DNA from 3 places in the Lysinibacillus sp. NPDC093216 genome. Region 3 is predicted to be linked to each of the others. Evidence: riboswitches for the same ligand, from Rfam matches in the RefSeq annotation. Region 3 holds a riboswitch; each other region holds the start of a gene.
The links. Region 3 has a riboswitch for cobalamin ahead of ACQKOG_RS16590 (ribonucleoside-diphosphate reductase subunit alpha). Riboswitches for the same ligand answer to the same signal wherever they lie in the genome.
Positions count from the first base shown of each region.

Region 1: it holds a riboswitch for cobalamin, as region 3 does, so the genes downstream of both, metE (5-methyltetrahydropteroyltriglutamate--homocysteine S-methyltransferase) here and ACQKOG_RS16590 (ribonucleoside-diphosphate reductase subunit alpha) in region 3, are expected to answer to the same signal.
Region 2: it holds a riboswitch for cobalamin, as region 3 does, so the genes downstream of both, ACQKOG_RS02930 (energy-coupling factor ABC transporter permease) here and ACQKOG_RS16590 (ribonucleoside-diphosphate reductase subunit alpha) in region 3, are expected to answer to the same signal.

Region 1 covers NZ_JBNNVB010000007.1:105,929-112,954, reverse strand. Annotated here, with positions in the region: gene metE (5-methyltetrahydropteroyltriglutamate--homocysteine S-methyltransferase) at 1-2,183, opposite strand, end outside; cobalamin riboswitch at 2,370-2,548, opposite strand; gene ACQKOG_RS10555 (TetR/AcrR family transcriptional regulator) at 2,754-3,329, shown strand; gene ACQKOG_RS10550 (DUF5367 domain-containing protein) at 3,342-3,740, shown strand; gene ACQKOG_RS10545 (VOC family protein) at 3,800-4,162, shown strand; gene ACQKOG_RS10540 (C40 family peptidase) at 4,544-5,905, shown strand; gene ACQKOG_RS10535 (UDP-N-acetylmuramoyl-tripeptide--D-alanyl-D-alanine ligase) at 5,961-7,026, opposite strand, start outside.
Region 2 covers NZ_JBNNVB010000002.1:104,978-112,003, forward strand. Annotated here, with positions in the region: gene ACQKOG_RS02910 (S8 family peptidase) at 1-476, opposite strand, end outside; gene ACQKOG_RS02915 (energy-coupling factor ABC transporter ATP-binding protein) at 737-1,573, opposite strand; gene cbiQ (cobalt ECF transporter T component CbiQ) at 1,573-2,343, opposite strand; gene ACQKOG_RS02925 (energy-coupling factor ABC transporter substrate-binding protein) at 2,349-2,621, opposite strand; gene ACQKOG_RS02930 (energy-coupling factor ABC transporter permease) at 2,623-3,369, opposite strand; cobalamin riboswitch at 3,509-3,693, opposite strand; cobalamin riboswitch at 3,923-4,105, shown strand; gene ACQKOG_RS02935 ((2Fe-2S) ferredoxin domain-containing protein) at 4,244-4,615, shown strand; gene cobJ (precorrin-3B C(17)-methyltransferase) at 4,620-6,290, shown strand; gene ACQKOG_RS02945 (sirohydrochlorin chelatase) at 6,305-7,026, shown strand, end outside.
Region 3 covers NZ_JBNNVB010000015.1:80,616-87,641, forward strand. Annotated here, with positions in the region: gene ACQKOG_RS16585 (ribonucleotide-diphosphate reductase subunit beta) at 1-375, opposite strand, end outside; gene ACQKOG_RS16590 (ribonucleoside-diphosphate reductase subunit alpha) at 388-2,601, opposite strand; cobalamin riboswitch at 2,764-2,951, opposite strand; gene ACQKOG_RS16595 (hypothetical protein) at 3,062-3,745, opposite strand; gene ACQKOG_RS16600 (ECF transporter S component) at 3,742-4,236, opposite strand; gene ACQKOG_RS16605 (bifunctional adenosylcobinamide kinase/adenosylcobinamide-phosphate guanylyltransferase) at 4,430-4,822, opposite strand; gene ACQKOG_RS16610 (histidine phosphatase family protein) at 4,771-5,370, opposite strand; gene cobS (adenosylcobinamide-GDP ribazoletransferase) at 5,343-6,119, opposite strand; gene ACQKOG_RS16620 (bifunctional adenosylcobinamide kinase/adenosylcobinamide-phosphate guanylyltransferase) at 6,143-6,718, opposite strand; gene ACQKOG_RS16625 (histidine phosphatase family protein) at 6,730-7,026, opposite strand, start outside.

The DNA.
Region 1 (7,026 bases), on a different contig from region 3:
TTCACCCAAAATTGATTTTTTGATAAAACCTGTAAGCTATCCTGCATAATACTCAGCATCTCTTCTTCGCTCGGTACACGTGGACTATGAATATCATAAACGCCTAGCCCAATTCCTTTTTCATACGGATTGACTTGCAGAGAAGAAATCAGCTCGCCATGGCTACGTGACGTTTCAATTGAAATAACATCAGCATCCAATGCACTAATTGGCTCGATAAAATCATTAAACTCACAATAGCACATATGTGTATGAATTTGTGTTTGATCCTTCACACTAGATGTAGCAAGTTTAAAAGCATTCACCGTCCACTCTAAGTAAGCTCCCCAATTTTCTTCACACAGTGGCAAGCCCTCTCGTAATGCTGGTTCATCAACCTGAATAATAGAAATACCCGCAGCTTCTAGTGCTTCTACCTCTTTTCGAAGTGCCAAAGCAATTTGATAGGATACATCCTCCCGTGAAATATCATCCCGGACAAAGGACCAATTTAAAATTGTCACAGGACCTGTGAGCATTCCCTTTACATAACGATTCGTTTGGCTTTGGGCATAGGCTGTTTCTTTAACTGTCATCGGTGCTTCCCATGCAACGTCACCATAAATAATTGGTGGCTTCACACAGCGAGAGCCATATGATACAACCCATGCTTTCTCCGTAAATGCAAAACCAGTAAGTTTTTCCCCGAAATATTCAACCATATCTGTGCGCTCAAATTCACCGTGTACCAAAACGTCGATATCTAATTCCTCTTGAATAGTGATCCAACGTTTTGTCTCTTGTTCGACAAACGCTGCATAATCCTCATCAGATAGTTGTTTCTTTCGCCATGCACTTCGTGTACGTTTGACTTCGTCTGATTGCGGAAAGCTCCCAATTGTTGTAGTTGGGAACAGCGGTAATTGCAAGGCTTGTTGTTGAACCTTTTGACGTGTTTTAAATTCACTCTGGCGTTCAAAATCTTGTGCTGACACTGCTTTAATGGCTTGTTGAATACTTCTATTTTGACGAGCCGGGTGATTTTTCAACGCTTCAATCGCCTTCATACTTTCAGATGTTTTTTGATTTGAGGGGCTTCCTGTGCCTTGTAAGTATTTTGTTATTTCATTGATTTCAACTAATTTTTCATCTGCAAAAGAAAGGGCATTTTTTAGAACTGGATCGAGCTTTGTTTCGAGAGTAGTTGTAATTGGAACATGCTGTAAGTTACACGAAGATTGAATCCATATTTCTTTAGCACCACTTAGCTGTTCAATAGCTTTAATAGTTGAGCTAGCCTCTGCTAGATTGGAGCGCCAAATATCTCGTCCATTTATAATACCGGCCGCTAATACTTTATCTTGTGGGAAGCCAAATTGACGTAATGCCTCCATATTTTCGCCATAGCCATGCACAAAGTCTAACCCAATTCCTTGAACCGGAAGTGTCACAATTGACTCGTATGCCGATAATGACTCAAAATATGTTTGTAGCATAATGTTAACCTCGGGTACTGATGCAACTAATTGTCTATAAATTTCTTGAACAAGTTTAACCTCCGCTTCATCTAGTGTTGTGGCAAGAGCAGGCTCCTCTAATTGAATCCACTCTACACCAGCATCCACTAACTCCTTTAAGACCTGCGTATAAAGTGGTAGTAATGCTAAAATAAATGTAATCTGCGATAGTTTGTCATAGCCTTTTGTTAATTTACAAAATGTATATGGGCCAATCAATGTAGGTTTTGCTGTAATACCAAACGCTTCCTTAGCCTCTAAAAAGTCTGCCAATATTTTATTTTCTGTTAATTGCAAAGGTTGTCCCTCATATTCTGGCACAATATAATGATAGTTTGTATTAAACCATTTTGTCATTTCACTAGCCACGGCTTTTTTACTACCACGAGCTACCCCATAGTAAGTTTGTAAATCAACTTTGTCTCCCTGCCAATCAAAGCGCTTTGGAACTAAGCCAAACATCATTGCCGTATCCAACATTCTGTCATAGAGTGTGAAATCTCCGACAGTTATCATGTCTATGCCGAGACGAATCTGCTTGTTTATTCGAGCTAGGCGAATATCCTTTAAATGCTGTAAAAATTCATCCTCTGAAAGCTCCTTTTTCCAAAATGCCTCTAAAGCCTTTTTCCATTCACGATCTTCTCCGATATACGGATAACCAACTGTAGTACTTGTATACGTCATGTTTATCTCTCCTATCAATCAAAATAAAAAAAAAGCCACCCTCCTTTTTTTTGGAAAATGGCTGTCATTGCATATCAAAATTAGCTATCAAGAAACAATACGAAATTCTTTCAAAATATCGCATGATTTATTGTCGCACAGGGCCGATATGGTCACATCTCACCACCTATTTCCACGTAGGTATTTGGTGTGTACTAGATATTGGCAGGTCTCCTGGCTTCTCATCAACACGCCTCACAGCCTTCCCAGTTTCCCAGTGGCAATTGTGATTTGCTCCGATTTACAGTTGCGGGACAGCGTCGGATTTACACCGACTTCCCTTTTAAGCCAAACTTTCATTCGGCACCAACTCTTACACAATATTTAATTATGTTTTACTATAACATATATTTTTCTGAAAAGTAGATTTATTTTCAGATTTGTTTGATTCTTCATACTGCTATTATTCCGAACATATGGAATCATCGAAGACTAGCAGCCCCGCTACCAAAAAAACTTGTAAATAGTGGGATATTCTGTTATTTTATAGTTAGTTATCCAACTAACTAATAACAAAGGAGGTGTAAACAAATGGCAAAACCTACTGGTATTGAAAAGTCAGATTTATTAATGGCTGCCAAGCAAAGTTTAGTAGAAAAAGGGATTGAGAAATTCACCTTAAAGGCTGTTGCTGAGCAAGCTGGGGTGACACAAGGAACTATTTATTATCATTTCAAATCAAAAGAGCAAATCATTCTAGAAATTGTCCAAGACATCTGTGAAAATTCCTGGAATGAGATTCTGATGACTGATCGAGAAATGATTCAATCTGCACTTTTCTCTGCAAAAAGTCGATATGAAAATGATGCGTTTTATCATAAATTATTTTTCACCTTAATCGTTTTCGGCTTTACGAACCCAACTATTAGACAGCAAATTGGACAAATTTTAGCGGCTGAAAATGAACATTTATGTAACATTTTAAATAAATTATGGGATACATCACCAATTGATGGCGTGTCGATGGAAACTTGGAGCATTTTTTTCAACGCCCTTATTGATGGCTTAGCCTTACAAGTGATGATGAGGGACGATTTCGATGTAGATGTCTTCTATCAGCAATTAGAAAAAATCCTTCAGACATTGCATCGTCTAGAAAATAATTAGAGGAGGAAAACTATGCGATTCTTTTTATGCTGGGGTTTTGGGATTTGGCTTGTAGCAAGTGCCGTATTTCGATTTGTAGGGCACTACTTTTTTACCCTTGAAGAACCTTTCCTCATGATAGCTACTTACATTTTAGCTATTCCAATCGTTTGGATAGCGACAATACCTATTTATTCTTTGAAAAAGACAAAAGGTACAGAACGGTTACTGGCTGCTATTTGTATCGTATTACCTGGAATGCTCATCGATGCAGTCGTATTGTTAGTTTTCGACAATATTTTCCCGAATTTATCGGCTGACTTAGATCGATATTTCGCCTCATGGCTATTATGGGCTTACTCCCTAATTCTCATTACTGGTTTTACAAATGCTTCATTCGTGAAAAAGAATACTATTCATTCATCAAATTAAAGGATTTTACATTATTATCCTAGAAGTAAGTAATGATTAGAATTAAAGGAGGAGAAAAAATGATTATAGGCTTACATCACGTTCAAATAACAATACCAAAAGGTGAGGAAGAAAAAGGAAGACATTTTTACTGTCAAGTATTAGGACTAAAAGAAATTGAAAAGCCTGATTCGCTGAAAGGACGAGGTGGATTTTGGTTACAGGTCGGCAATAGAGCGGTACATGTAGGTACAGAGGATGGCTTTGATAGATTAACGACGAAGGCTCATATTGCCTATCAAGTTGAAAATATCGAACATTGGAAGAAGGTACTAGCCGAACATCATATAGAAATTTTCGACTCAGTTCCTATTCCTCATTTTGAACGCTTTGAATTTAGAGATCCATTCGGTAATAGAGTGGAGATGATTCAAGAATTCTAAAAGAAAACAGTTGAATAGAAATTATTTTCTATTCAACTGGCATGTCTTCCAACTTTTTAATTTTGCCGGGGTACTTTTACATTTTATCGCCCAACTTTTGAATTTTATCGACTAACTTTCACGTTTTATCACCCAACTTCTGAATTTTATCGACATCCTCCTTCTTTCGATACTAAAAAACACTTCAGCCAACTGAAACATTTGTAATACAACTGTAAATTAAGGCGATGAAGCCTTTTATATCAGGTGTTTACAGCAATTTCCCATCCACCGTGGTAACAATTACCTCAAAGAAGCCCTACTTTTTCATGCTACGATTAATTCCAGTGACAAACCAAATCAGGATTAATCCTAACAATAGCTTCAGGAGGAAATAACAACATGAATAAACGATTTTTATCAACAACATTAGCATTGACGATAGGTTTTAGCACAGTGGGGATGGTACAACCAACTGTTCAACCTATAGAAGTAGAGGCTGCAACAACAAATGCCCTGAATAACTCACAAGCAGTTAATACGAAAGCGGATCAACTAATTCAAGCTGGAAAAAGCTTAATTGGTAAGGCGACATATAGTAATACAGAATACAAGGCTACATATCCTTATAAATTCTCTTGCGCATCATTTATTATGTACATTTTCGAGAAAAATGGTGTTGACCTTGCAACTTATAATGAAGATTATATGATACAGCAAGGAACAGCTGTTAATAGAAATCAATTACAAAAAGGTGATTTACTATTCTTTAAGAGTAAAAAAACTGGGACAGACCCTGACCACGTTGGTATGTATATCGGGGACAATAAAATGATTCACATGGCTGATTCCCAACAGAATATTGTTATTTCTGATTTAAATAGTAAGCCATATTATACAGATAATTATGTAGGTGCCCGCAGAGTTTTACCTACATTACTCTCAGCTAATCCTGCAACAAAGGGCGATAAAATCGTTGAAAACGCTTATAACTATAAAGATAAAGTAACTATGGGTACAACAATTAGTGAGCAGAGTCTACGTTTTACCGGGCCTGGGTTTGTAGAATATGTTTATCGTAAGAGTGGCGTAAACCTTGGTACTACAACCTTAAAGGAACAAATGAATCTGGGATCGACGGTTTCACGTGCTAATTTAAAGAAAGGTGATTTAATTTTCTTTAATAGTGTCGCTGGCTCTCAAACACCTTCACTTGTAGCCATTTATGCTGGGGACCAACGAATAATGATTCCAAGTTCAAGTGGTATTACGACAAGAGTACTGTTCGTTGACTATTATAAAGAGCATTATATTACTGCAAAACGTGTTACGTCAGATAACTCAACTGCAGCTCCTGCTCCAAATCCAGCCCCTAGCACGCCTTCTACTTCTGCTGATAAAATCATCTCTACTGCCTCAAATTTGAGTAGTAAAGCAAAGTTTGGTTATTCGTATGACGAAAGCTCACTTACGTTTACGAGCGCAGGATTTACTTACTATGTTTTTAAACAGCATGGGATTGATTTAAAAGATAAATTAGCAAGTAGACAAGCATTAGTTGGGACTAAAGTGGAAAAAGCACAGTTACAAAAAGGAGATCTGATCTTCTTCTCTACTAACAATGGAGGAAAAGATATTACACAAACAGGCATCTATCTTGGTAATAATCAGTTTATTAGTATGACATCTAATAATGTTGTAAAACAAAGCCTAACTTCAACATGGGCAAATCAAAACTATGTAACAGCTCGTCGTGTTTTATAATATAAATACAAAGAAAAAGAAGTATTCTTCTATTGAGAATACTTCTTTTTCTAGCTTATTTTTTATTTTTTAACTGATTCGCAAATTCTATCATAGATTTGCTAGACATTGGACCTTTAATAAGTACAATGGTTTCATTATCGAGCTTATGCTTTAGTACATCTAAAACGCCTGTAACATCTTTAAACATATGAACATCTGCCTTGGTGCCTTCCTTCAACGCTTGATTCGCAATATTTTCTGCTCTATTGCCAATAGTAATAAGCGTATCAACATTTCTTTTCGCGACCATTGTGCCAATCTCTCGATGATATTTTTCTTCGAAATTTCCTAACCTCTTAATATCACCTAAAATAAGAATTACTTTCTTCCCTTTTCCTATAGTATCTAAAACCTTTAGTGCCGCTTCAACAGAAGTCGGGTTATTTGTCCAAGTATCATCTACGATAGTACATTCACCTATGCCCGTAGAAAATTCTAAGTGTCTTGCCATCGCTTTGAACGTTTTTAATTGCGAAATTGCGACAGCCATGGAAAGTCCCATTTCCTTTATGGCAGCTATAGCCGCTAATGCATTATATACCTGGTGTTCTCCGTATCCTGGAACAAATAAATTGTATTTGTTATTTGACACTTTTAGTACAAATTTCATGCCGCCTTTTGTGAATTGTATATTCGTAGCTTGATAATCTGCCTTTTCGTTGACGCCAAAGGTAATAATCTTTCCTCTAAATTTATTTAGGGGGATTTTTTTAATGTTTTCATCATCACCATTAATGATTAACGTGCCATCTTTTCTTATTCCTTCTACAATTTCTGCCTTTGCTTTGATATAACCATCAAGATTATTGCATCCATCTAAATGATGGACACCAATATTCGTAATAATACCAATCGTAGGCTGATAGATCATACATTGGTGTTTAATATTCCCTATATTCCCCAATCCTAATTCAAAGATAGCTGCTTTTGTATTCTGATCGATTCCAGTCAAGTACGGTAAGGATTGCCGTGGCTCATTTTTACTGCTGACAGATGCTTGAACATTCCATTCCTTACTAGCTATGTGTTTAATCATTTCTTTCGTTGTCGTTTTACCACATGTTCCGGTTAAAGCAACG
Region 2 (7,026 bases), on a different contig from region 3:
GCTACTTTTACCTCGTTGTTACCTGCTAATTCTAGTGCTTTATCAATTTGAAGAAGATTCAAATGATACATATCCTGTTTCTTTGGATCTACTTCAGTGCCAAAGGAATGATACACGTAGCTTGGGGATACACGTTTAACCCCTTTTTGCTTAGTATAATATGAAACTGCTTTTTCTAAATTTGTTCCTTTGTTAAGTTGGATAACATCGTATCCTAATGAAGGAATAGAGCGGATCACTTTTGCGCCAATTTTTTTGTGTGCATTCTTATCAAGACCGGAATGTTTGACGATAATAGTATCCTGACTAATCCATTCTTTTTGATTCTTAGATGATTGTTCCTTATTGCTAGCTATTTTCACTAACTCTTGGTTCTTTGCTGTTTTTTGTGGTGCTTCAGCAAAGGCAGAAGTAGCAGGAACCATTAGTGCTGCGGATGCAACTAAAGCTACTGATTTTTTCTTCCAGTTTTTCAACTGTATTCCCTCCTTGGGTGTTCCAAATATTTGTGACATCTATACTATTACGAATGAACGATAGAAAAGTTTCGTAATAAGTATATATTTTTCCAAAAGTACCATTCTATATTTTACCACGTTCCTCGTTATAAAAATATGTAGAAGGGAAGTCAAAAATCCTCAAAGGACCATAGGGTACATCCTACTCGATTTGTGCGTTTGGAGTAGTAGCGTGGATTCTACTACAATTGAAAAGTACCAAATATGGACAAATTATCTTAAAGCCGCTCAATAAGTCTGTGTAAATCTTTCTTCGAACGAGGCATTTTTATGTTTTTCTCAAATAACTTTTTCTTTTGTAAGGCAACGGCCATTTCAAAGACCCATGGGCGTTCAAGATGGGCTCTTTCAAGCAAATCCTCTTGGAAGAACATTGCTACTGGATCTCCATTGTAAATAATTCTCCCAGCTTCCATCACGATGATTTGATCTGCCCATTCATAGGCTAAGGGGATATCATGCGTTGCCAATAATATTGTTCGTTCCCCGTTTTCTAACATAGCTAAATACTGTAAAACTTGTGCACTATAATAATTATCTAGTCCAGCTGTCGGTTCATCTAATAATAAAACGGAAGGTTCCATTGCAAGTACGCCTGCCATTGCGACACGTTTTTTCTGACCAACACTTAAAAAATGGATCGGTTTATCTAGCAATGCTTCGACTTCGGTTTGAGCGACAGCCCACGCAATTTTTTCCTCGATTTTTTCAGTTGTCCAGCCAAGATTCAAAGGACCAAATGCAATATCTTGCTTAACTGTGCCGGAAAAAAGCTGGTTGTCTGCATCCTGAAAAACAATACCAACCTGTTGGCGTAATTCTTTTAATGCTTTTCTACTATAGTTCAGTTCATTGCCACAAAAGGAGATACTTCCAGCGGTAGGCTTCAAAATACCATTTAAATGCTGAAATAACGTTGATTTCCCGGCTCCATTATGACCAAGTAAAGCGATTTTTTTTCCCTTTGGAATTTGAAGTGTAATATCTGTTAAGGCATGAGTTCCATCTGCATAAGCGTAGGATAAATGTGTTAAATCAAAGTATAAATCTGTCATCAGAAAAAACCTCCATAAATGATGAGGAGTATAAAAATAGCAGCAATACCTATCCAATTTTTCGTGTTACAGGGAACATCATCCTGCCAATAGACCATTTCGCCACCACGTGCTTCCATTGCATTGTTTAGCTCACGACTGCGTTGGAACATCTCGACAAATAAAGCTGCAATTAGCATTGATACCGATCGAAGCCACTGCATAGGGGAGCTGTATCCCAGACGAGCCTGTTGGGCAAGATGAATTTTTTGCATACTGTCTAAAAAGATAAAAATAAAACGATACGTTAGCTCTACTAACTCTACAAATAGAGTTGGGAGTCGCCATTGTCGTAAGACGTAACAAATAGATTGGACTGATGTTGTGAGAATTAAAAAATACAAACAGCTAATGCTGCCAAGGACGATGAAAAAAAGCTGCTGCGCTGTTACTAGGCTTGCACTGCTGACAAAAATTGTCCAATTATGAAGAGAAAATGACCAAATGTTTGAAGGAAGCCTGTTTGTCGCTGGCGCGATAGAAATTAAAATGGATACTAAACTTGATAGTAAAAAAAATCCAGGTAGCAACAATAACTTTGCGTAATATTTAGCAGGGATTTTTGCGCCTAAAATGATAAAAGCACTCATCACAATAAATGTAATGAGTGAAATTCGTTCATCTCTCATGATAAGCGACAATAAAAGCAGTCCAAGGGATAACGTCATTTTTTCTAGCGGATGAACAGACGCTAGTTTATTCAAATAAGCATACTTATCAATGAGTAACATAGCGTTTAACCTTCTTTATGTTTGCCGCGCATTAAGCCGATGAAATACCCGATGAAACCAGCACCGATAGCAGCTTGTAGTGCGAATAATAAGCTTTCAATTTCACCACTTGGTGGTTCCCATAAGCTTTCAAACCATGGCTCGTAGCTAGCATCTATTTCACTAATTGCTGCTTCCGCTTCGCCATCAGCCCCTTCGAATTCAGCACCTTTTTGAATAAACAGGGGAACGATTGCTAACAACACAACAATGGCGATGAGCAGTAAGTTTTTTTTCATTTTAGTGAGCCTCCTTTGCAGAGAACACACGTAGAGCTTTTAGTTCACTCACATTGTATTTTTTCAGAAAGTTCATAACGATCACTGTTAAAATTCCTTCACTAACAGCAAGAGGAATTTGTGTTAACGCAAAAATACCAGCAAATTTAGTGAATGAAGCCATAAAGCCTCCGACCTCAGAAGGGAAGGCAAGAGCTAATTGGACAGAAGTGACAATATATGTACCTAAGTCACCAAGCATTGCTGCTAAAAAGACAGCAATGGAAAAGGATAGTCCCAATTTTTGTGAGCCCTTAAATACATAGTAGGCGATAATAGGACCCATAATTGCCATAGAAAAAGTGTTTGCCCCTAATGTTGTAAGCCCACCATGCGCTAACAGTAAAGATTGGAATAATAATACGATTGTCCCGATAACACTCATCGCTAATGGTCCAAAAAGAACTGTTCCAAGTCCAACACCTGTAGGATGCGAGCAACTTCCTGTTACAGAAGGGATTTTTAAGGCAGAAAGTACAAAGGCAAAGGCACCCGAAAGCCCTAATATCATTTTTGTTTCAGGATTTTCATCAATGGTTTTACGAATAGAACGTAATCCTAAAATAATAAATGGAATCGAAATGACCCACCAAAAAATCGCCCATTCGATTGGCAAAAAGCCCTCCATTATATGCATCGCAAATGCACGATTTGGTACGAATAAAAATGCCAATAAAAAATAACTAAGCTTCCAACCTGAAAATTTCAAAAATCTCTCCTCCTTACATTAAAATTTTTAGAAAAAGTATGCGAAAAAAAGCACTTCTCCGATAGTGGAAAAGTGCATAGCTAAAAAAGCAAATAAAATTCTAATCTGCTAAGCCGCACACCCATCCTCGTAGGTTGAAACGATCACATATTTTTCGGCAGGTCTCCTGGCTTTAGTTCAACGTTTTATAGGCCTTCCCATCCTTTGGACAGTGACATTATCTATAAAACTCCCTAATACAGTGGCGGGACCGCGCCGGACTTAAACCGGCTTCCCTTTTAAGCGAAATGCTGAACATTTCACACCGAAAAAAAGATGAAGTTGTGAGATTTCACGACAAAGTGTAACACGAATTTCCATATATATGCTATCCCTTTTGTGAAAAAATTTTAAATTGGGTGTCTATGTCGAAAATTTAGATAAATAGAAAATGGATGTCGCATTTTTCTATGGAATTTTAAAAAAATTGTCACAAATTAAGAAAGAAATATTGAAATTTTAAAAAAATAAGCTATGATAGAAACAGTTTTCAATTACAAAAAAACCATATAATTCATATAAAACATCCATAAGTGCTTGAATATTCAAGATAATAGGGAAATCGGTGAAAGTCCGATACAGCCCCCGCTACTGTAATAGCTGATGAAATCGCGGATGCCACTAGTGAAAACTTAGGAAGGCGCGAAAGTAAAAGGAAGCTTAAGTCAGGAAACCTGCTTATGTGATGATGCAAGCAAACTTTTCGGAGGGAGAAGTTGAAGCGAAAGCGAGTACCAGTATATATTCGTTTTTATTTGGCTTCTACTAAACCTTTACTCTTCGTCTAGAGTAAAGGTTTTTCTTTTTCCTAAAAGCATATGAGGGGAGAACGACTATGACAACTTGGAATTTAGAGGGGATGAAAACACATCTTTTTATTTGCAATGGTAGTAGTTGTATGAAAAAAGATGCTGAGGACATTACACAGGCAATTCGTGATGAAATACAGTTACTGGAGCTTGATAAGGAGATACATACAACAAGGACCCGCTGTAATGGCAGGTGTAAGGATGCTTGTGTTGTCATTGCATATCCTCAGGGCAATTGGTACCGAGTGCCAACGAAGGAGCATGCGAGAGTACTTGTACAAGATTTAAATCATGAAGCGTTACATAATGAGCATGTTTTTACATTGCGTGAAGGTTCGTTGCAGCGTACAGCACAAACAACAGCCATTAAAGGCATTGAAAAGGTGAAAGAGGGGTAACAAAATGGCTCAAAAAGGTAAGATTTTCGTAGTTGGCTTTGGCCCTGGAGACTTTAAACATATTACGACTCGTGCTGTGGAGGCACTACAACAAAGTCATATGATTATAGGCTATAAAACTTATGTTGAACTGATTCAGGATTTAGTTAGTGCAAAGTCGATTATTAGTACTGGTATGACAGAGGAAGTTTCACGTGCGCAAGAAGCGGTGCGTCAAGCAGAGGCTGGAAGTATCGTATCGGTCATTTCCAGTGGGGATGCCGGGGTTTATGGAATGGCAGGATTAGTGTATGAGGTATTAATCGAGCTAGGCTGGACAGAAGCAACTGGTATCGAGGTAGAAATTGTTCCAGGTATTTCAGCTATTAATTCATGTGCCAGTTTACTAGGTGCTCCCATTATGCATGACGCCTGTACCATTAGTTTAAGTGACCACTTAACACCTTGGAATTTAATTGCAAAACGAGTAGAAGCAGCAGCAATGGCGGATTTTGTTATTGCTCTTTATAACCCGAAAAGTGGACGTCGTACGAGACAAATTGTAGAGGCACAACGAATTTTATTGGAATATCGTTCGCCAGATACACCAGTTGGACTTGTGAAAAGCGCGTATCGTGACCGTCAGGAAATAACGATGACTACTTTAGCAGAAATGCTTGAACATGATATCGGCATGTTAACAACGGTTATTATCGGGAATTCAACAACATTCTTCTACGACAATAAAATGATTACGCCACGTGGTTATCAGCGTAAATATACACTTGGTGAGGAAAAACAACCGTTACGACCACATCAACGACTTAAAGAAGAAAATGAACCATGGGCGATGAATCAAGAAACAGGAGCAGCACGTAATGATTTTGCGACAGATCCTAATGCCAATCGTATTAAGCCCAGTTTAGCCATAACACCACAACAAAAGCCTAAAAAATCGTCACTTGAAATGGCGACAGCTGCTCTTACTATGGTAAAGGGAACAAGCGCGGTGAAAGTAACACCTAAGCGTGTTCAACAAAAAATCGAATCTATTTTTGAATTAGCGGTTAGTCCTGGGGTTGCCAATAAGTTCTTTAGTCCTCAACAAATGATGACGTTGGCTGAGGTAGTTGGTGAGGAAGGAACGATGGAGTATACACCAGACCATCAAATTCATTTGAAAGTTCCAACGTCCGAGCCTGAAGAGGTTACCGCAAAGCTTCGTGAAGTTGGCTTTTTACTAGCACCAATTGGTGACGTGCTATCGTTAAAGGCTTGTGACTTCTGTTATGGAGAAAAGTTCGATTCGATTCCATATGCGGAAGAAATTCAAGAAAAGCTTGGTGGTATGTCGTTACCGAAAACATTAAATATCGGCTTTAACGGCTGCGGTATGGCATGTTATCGAGCAGTATTTGATGATATTGGCATTGTTTATCGTAAAAGTAAATTTGATGTTTTTATTGGTGCCAAGCCGGTTGGTCGTACAGCACATGCGGCCCAGCCAGTTGTTGAGGGATTAGAGCCTGAACAGCTCATCCCACTTATTACCGATATTATCGAAGAATATAAAGCAAATGCACATCCAAATGAACGTTTGTTTAAATACTTCAAGCGTGTGAAAAAGATATTACATTTTACGTATCAGGATATGTCTTCAAAAATAAAAGTAGAGCCCGCTCCATGCGGCGACTAGTGAGGAGTAATAAGATGAAAGCAATTTTATTTGTCGGCCACGGGAGCCGTTTAGCTGCAGGAAATGATGAGGTACGCACGTTTATCGAGCAAATGACACCTCGTATTGATGATAGCTTTTTAGTAGAAACATGTTTTTTAGAGTTCGCTTCGCCGAACATTGAAGAAGGTATTACGAACTGTGTGAAGAAGGGTGCTACAGAGGTACACGTTATTCCGATTATCCTTCTTCATGCTGGACATTCAAAAATGCATATTCCAGCAGAAATCGAACATGCGCGTGAGCATTATCCGAATATAACGTTCACATATGGTCAAACAATCGGTATCCATGAAGAAATATTTGCGATTTTAGAAGATCGTTTAGCAGAAATCGGCTTTAATGCGGAAGAAGAACAGAAGGATACTGCCATTTTATTAATTGCACGAGGCGGTAGTGACCCATATGCAAATGGTGATTTTTATAAAATTACACGTTTGTTATGGGAAAAACTCCCGGTTCAGTATGTAGAAAGCGCGTTTATGGGCGTCACAGATCCGCGTGTTGAAGAAGGAATAGAGCGCTGTGTGAAGCTGGGTGCTAAAAAAGTCATTATGCTACCGTACTTTTTATTCACAGGTATCCTAATGGAACGAATGAATGGTATGTGTAAGCAATTTAACGAAAAATATCCTGAATGTGATATTCAAATTGCTAACTATTTTGGCTATCATGAGCGTTTACAAAATGTGCTATT
Region 3 (7,026 bases):
ATAAGAGTGATTATGGATTACCTCTTGTTGCGCTAAAATAATCATTAGTGCATTTAAACTTGAATCTGTTAAATAATCCGCTACTTTCCCCGCAAAATCGGTTTGTACACTATCTAATAGTGCTAGCAAGCCAATGATTTTTAAAAAGGATTCCTGTTCATCTGCTGATAGCTGTGGAAACTGTTTGACATCATTGCTCATATTAATTTCAAACGGTGTCCAGAAGTTCCCTAGCATTTTTTTATACTTAGGATATGCCCAGCTAAAACGCACATCATCCCAGTTCAAAATGTTAGAAGAACGTCCGTTGACAATTCCTGTTGAACGGTTCGGTGCATCTTTATCCATAATTTGTCGTTTTGTAATAGTTGTCATTGTTATTTCCTCCTAGCTCGCGCAAGACTCACATTCTAGCAATTCTACAGATGTTGAGCGCACATAATAAGTCGTTTTTACACCGCTCGCCCAAGCATTCATATGCAATGCTAGTAAATCTTTCGCCTTAATCGTATTTTGAACGTATAAATTAAGTGAAATGCCTTGGTCGATATGACGTGCTCGTGCAGCATTTTGCTTGATTGTCCAATTTTGATCGATGAAATAAGCAGATTTATAATACCAAGTTGTCACAGGTGATAGATCAGGTACTGTTACTGGAATTTTGTAATCCTTCTTCTCTTCTGAATAACTCTTTTGGAAGATCGGATCAATCGTAGCCGTACTGCCTGCTAAAATAGATGTTGATGAGTTCGGTGCAACTGCCATTACATAGCCGTTACGCATACCTTTCTCAGCAACCGCGGCGCGTAATGCATTCCATTTATGACTGTCATAGCCACGTTTGTCAAAATACGCACCCGTATGCCAATCTGAGCCTTCAAATAATGGATAAGCTCCTTTTTCACATGCCAAATCGTTAGAAGCACGAATCGTTAAATATGCAATTTCTTCATATAGCTTGTCCGCAAACTCTACAGCTTCCTCAGACTCCCATTGAATTTCTTTCAAAGCTAATAAATGGTGCCAGCCAAACGTTCCAAGTCCAATACCACGGTAGCGTAGGTTCGTAATTTCTGCTTGTTTTACTGGAATTGTATTTAAAGCAATAACGTTATCTAACATACGTACTTGAACTGGGATTAATCGTTCTAGAACACCAGCCGGTACTGCTCTACCTAAATTGATAGACGATAAGTTACATACAACGAAATCTCCAGGCTTGCGACGTGTTACGATGACATCATCTTCAAGGGTAATAGACTCAAATTCAGTAGCTGACATATTTTGGAATATTTCTGTACACAGGTTCGAGCTGTAAACCATCCCTTCATGCTTATTCGGATTCATGCGATTGACTTCATCTCGATAGAACATAAACGGCACGCCTGTTTCAAGCTGAGAGCGCATAATACGCTTCATAATATCAATGGCTGGTACAACTTCACGACTTAACAATGGATTGGCGATACATTCCTCATATTTAGTACGGAAAGAGCCGTCACCCTTTTTCTCATCATAGAAATCCTCTAGTGAAAAGCCCATAACTTCTCGCACTTCATGTGGGTCAAATAAATGCCATTCCCCGCGCTCTTCTACCGTTTCCATAAATAAATCCGGTAAGCATAGCCCTGTGAAAATATCATGAGCACGCAAACGCTCATCCCCATTGTTTAAGCGTAAATCTAAAAACGTAAAGACGTCTTTATGCCAAACATCTAAATAGACAGCAATAGCGCCTTGTCGTTGACCAAGCTGATCGACTGAAACCGCCGTATTATTAAGTTGTTTAATCCATGGTAAAACACCACTTGATGCACCTTTAAAGCCTTTAATAGATGAGCCTCGGCTACGAATTTTACCCATATAAACACCAATACCACCGCCGTACTTCGATAATGTTGCGACATCTGTATTCGTGTCATAAATGCTTTGTAAACTATCATCTACTGTATCGATAAAGCAACTTGATAGCTGTCCATGTGTTTTACCTGCATTTGATAATGTTGGTGTGGCAACAGTCATATATAAATTACTCATTGCCCAGTAAGATTCACGTACTTTTTCTAAACGATTTTCTGTTTCATCCTGCATCAGAGTCATCGCAATGACCATCCATCGTTCCTGCGGTAATTCCACCGGTGTTTTCGTGTAATCACGGACTACATAGCGGTCCATTAATGTTTTTAAACCTATATACGTAAACAACTCATCTCGACTTGATTCTAAATAAGAAGCGAGTTCCTGAAGCTCCTGCTCACTATACTTTGTTGTTAAACTTTCATGATACAAACCAACTTCTGTATAGTGTGCTAAATGTTCTGGGAAAACCTTATAAACATCTTTCACTGAGACACCACGACGCATCGCAAATTGGTCATATAATTTTTCTAAATAAATTTGAGCTGCGACAAATGTCCAGTATGGCTCCTCTTCATCAATGAGGCTAAGCGTTTGTAAAATCATCGCATCTGCCCATGCTTCAAATGTGGCATTGTCGTTTTTTCGTAGCCATCGATCCGATAACCTCACAAAACTTTCGAGTTCATCCTCCGTGTAACTTTTCTTGAGCTTAGTCATTTGCTGTTCGATTTGAATTGTCATGTACACATTCTCTCCCTTTCCTTCTCCAGCAACACAAAAAGCGATCACGCAACATCTATCGGTTACGTGATCGCAGTAAAATCGGAAATGGAAATGAAGGATAAGCGCACAAAGAAGTGAACAAATCTCTCGCCTCCACTTCTCAATCCCCGAAGAATGTGTTGCTGTCTTGAACATATCGGCAGGTCTCCTGGCTCATGCTTCCTCCAAATGATCACCTTCCCGTTCTTCACAGTGGCCTACTCATCATTTGTCAGCACTTACAGTTGCGGGGACAGCTTCGGCCTAAGATGACTCTTTTTCCGAATTCCCTTTTAAACCATATTGGTACCGTTCGTCCAAAATACTATATATTGTGTTTTAACTCCTAAACAAATCTAACATATTGTGTTTATTGTTGCAATAGGCGATTTGCCCCTTGCAAGTTATAAAGTGCTACATTTTCTCGAAGCAAGCCCAATTACAATGCAGTTTTACGTAGTTTTTCAAAATTTCTAGGAAATTTTTTTTGTGCTAGCTGCTCTTTTTCAGGCTGTATTCCTAGCAAAACTACTGCACATGGACCAGCCGATTTCTCAACATCTAACGAACTTTTGACCTGTTGCTCGCTAAAAAGGCGGGTAAATTCTGCTTGTAGACCTTTTGATCCAACTGGCCATACTTGCTGCACAATCCCCTCTTTCCACGCCTGAAAAATAGGTTGGAGCTGTGCGACATCTTCAGGCTGAGCAAGGATTTCATTGCCTACAAGCGGTAATCCATAGGTGTACCAACTAAGCTGTTCATACTTAGTTGCTGTGTGTTTTTGCTGTTCACCTAGCATCGTTATAGATAATCCTGATTGTAGAGTCGGCATATTGGACTCTGTACTACCGTCTATCGGTGGACAATTAAGCCCCGCCTCATCAAAAACCTGCTGAATGCCTGCAACATAACGAGACCATGCAGCATCTCCTGAAAAATTAGCGAGTAAAATATGGTTTGGTAAAGCATTTGCAGCAAGCTGCTCTAAAAAAGTAACACGCGCCGTGAAGTATGCCGTTAGTTTGTCTGGAGCAGACACAACATCTTGTGGTTTTTCGCCAATGGCTGCGGCATTATCTGTTGTAGCAAACAGCTCACCTATTTTTATTGCATTTCTCAATGTACTCGACCTTCCTTACGCACAAACACCTTTGACAGAATTGGCATCACAATTGCAACGATCACCAGATTTACGAGTGTTGCCAATGGAAGACTAGTCAGTGACGCCCAGTAAAATGCCGGACTAATGATAAAGTAAAATGGTAAAGGTGCCACAACACCATTTAGAATAAGTGCCACGGGCCATTTCCAGAAATGCATTCCTTTTTTATGCATGACCCCAAAGACCCATACAACAATAAACATTTCTACTGCGATAATAATATGTAGTGGCCCTAGAGGGAAGCCAGTAGTTAAGGCTGAGATAAAATGCCCAATGACTCCCGAAACCCCAGCTAATACTGGAGATAAAAAGACAACGCTCAACAATGCAGGTGCAGAGTCAAGCGCTGCAGTTGAAATAAATGTTGGAATTTTAATGACTGCACCTACTGCACAAATTGCCGCAACCATGGCAGTGAGCGTCAATTTCATCAATCTTTGTCGATCCATCCCATTTCCTCATTCCTTTAATATTTGGCTATTCATTATAACGTGTGGTTGATTTCCGTTCCGGCTGGGTGCTTTGTCGCTTTCGCACAGAGCAAAGCTTCCTGGAGGCGTCCGATAAGCCGCTAATCCCAAGGTGTCGCCGCTTTTACCCCAACCACAACTTTTAATGAAAAGCCTACTTTATGAAACAATATTATTTGATTTGTTCCCCGATACCGTACCAAATGCGTACGACTTGTTCAGCTTCAGCGAATAATGCCTGGTACAAACGCCCACATGTATCACGCAACAATCGTGCCTGTTTTTCCATCGGCACAACTCCACGACCCATATCGGTCACTATTATATAGACGGCACAATTTTCTTCAAGAGTCTTTAGTCTTGTCAAAATGATTTTGACAAGGGGTTCATCCTCCTCAAGATCTTGTGTCACGAGCCACTTCTCTATGTTTTTAATAACTAGTACATCACAGGCTGGGCTGTCATTAGGTAGATTGCCATCTACAAGCTCAACTTTTTGACCTTCGAGCAATTTCATGACATAGTCGGTTTTTCCACTATGGGCGCCTCCGATAAAGACATGCATCGCGCTCCCTCCTCCCAAGCCTTTCTTGTAAACGTTAAAGAAAATATTTTATCATGCGGTGATTGATACGACCAAAAAGTTTGCTCAGTCGGTGCAAATTCTACAAGAAGCGCTCGAATAACTCCACCATGGACAACGAGATGATAAACATCTTCGTCTTTTGGTAATGCCGTGAACCCTTCAATGACACGCGCACAAAAGGCATCAAAGCCTTCCCCCTTTGGAGGTGGTGACTGTACGGGATCATCTAACCATGCACAATAACGACTATCTGATTTTAAGTCATCATATGTGAGCCCTTCAAATTCACCGAAGTTCGACTCTCGAAATCTCCTATCAGACACATATGTTGCATTCGGAAAATAATGGGCTGCTGTTTCCCTACAGCGCAGCAAGTCACTACCATACACCTTAGTGGCATCTGAATCTACTATAGTCAGCAAAGATGCATCGGCTAATGAAGAATCTGTCCAACCGATATAACGCTTCTCCAAATTCTCCTTTGTTGGAGCATGTCTCATTAAGTGCACAATAACAACGTCACCCATAATACAACCTCCATTCCTTCAATTGATGCACCGAGTAAATCTCCAGAAACGCCACCAAAGTTGCGCACTGTAAATTGACGAAAGACTAAAAAGGCAATCGCTAATACAGCCATCAACACTAATGGAACAATGGAGAAACCTATGACAAACAACAAGCTACTATACGCCACAACTAATGTGATAAGCATAAAGCAGATAAGTGATCTCGGCTTAATATGTGTTTTAAAAAAGTAGGCAAGCCCCTTTTCCTTTGAGCATTTGAGCGACATAAAATAAAAGCTCATGCCTACTCGTGTTAATAACGGAATAAACACAGGCATCCATAGTGCAAACTTATGCTGCACGAATAACTCATGCAGTATCACAAATTTGCCAAGCACTAGAAATAACACGGACAGCACTCCAAATGCGCCAACACGTGGATCATCTAAAATTTCAAGCCGCTTCTCACGATCTCGATACGAAAAATAAGCATCTCCCATATCAATAAAACCATCTAAATGTAAACCACCTGTAAATAAGGCAAATAATCCGACAATCACAAAAGTAAGCAAAACCTCACTGCTTGCCGTCCATTCTGTTAAACTATAGATCACCGCCGCCACTGCGGTGCCCATAAGAGCCCCTATCCATGGTAAAAAGGCGAACATCCCGGTAATCGTTGCCTTCGTTAAAGGAATTTCTTTATGTACTGGCAAAACTGTAAAAAATTGAAACGCAAGTTGTATGCTATGCCAGAAATTTTTCATCGTCTTGCCACCTTCTTCATTTATTATTTCCACTTCTTTACGACACCATAATTTATTTCATATGCCTCATCCGCAATAGAAACGAACCATTGATGTAATTTTCCAAGCATTTGTCGATATAATTCTACTTCCTCGCTAGAATAAGGTGGCTCATCAAATAATTCGTTTGAGACGATAAAAAACGTCACCCTTTTCTCAAGTAACGTCTTTACCGCCTTTTTTAAAACATCAAGCTTTTGTTCTAAACAGCCAGGTTTTTCCACACAGGGAGTTCCCGTGTCAAAACCCTCGTAAAAAGCATTTGTCAGCCATGTCGTAACACAGTCCCATAACACAACATCTCCATCAGTCAGTTTACGTAATGTATTTGCAATGTCATAAGGTGCTTCTATCGTCAGCCATTCAATATTTTGTGCTCGTCTATCTGCCTGATGACGCACTATTCGCTTCTCCATCTCATGGTCCAACGCTACTCCAGAAGCAATATAAATAAGTCGTCGCGCTTGGTTAAACGCTGTTTGATAGTGAGAAACAGCCGCTTTTTCAGCAAAGTGGGATTTACCACTGCGTACTCCCCCTGTAATGAAAATCAGTGGCATAGTTACGCCTCCTATTGTAAATATTGAATGTTCCCGATATCTTTCACGAGCCATTGTTGCTCGACTTTCTCAATAATCGTGATACTTGTACCATGAATAAATGGTTCTGCCCACAGCTGATTGATGCTTCGCCCTAAAATGGCATTAATGATACATTTAATCGTTACAGCATGGGACACAATTAAAACATTATTCTCGGGATATTTTTCTGCAATTTTCTTTAACGTAAACATCGCTCGCTCTGTTACCGTACCAAAGCTTTCCGTATGGGTTGCGACGAATTGTCCAGGATAATCGGTATATAATTC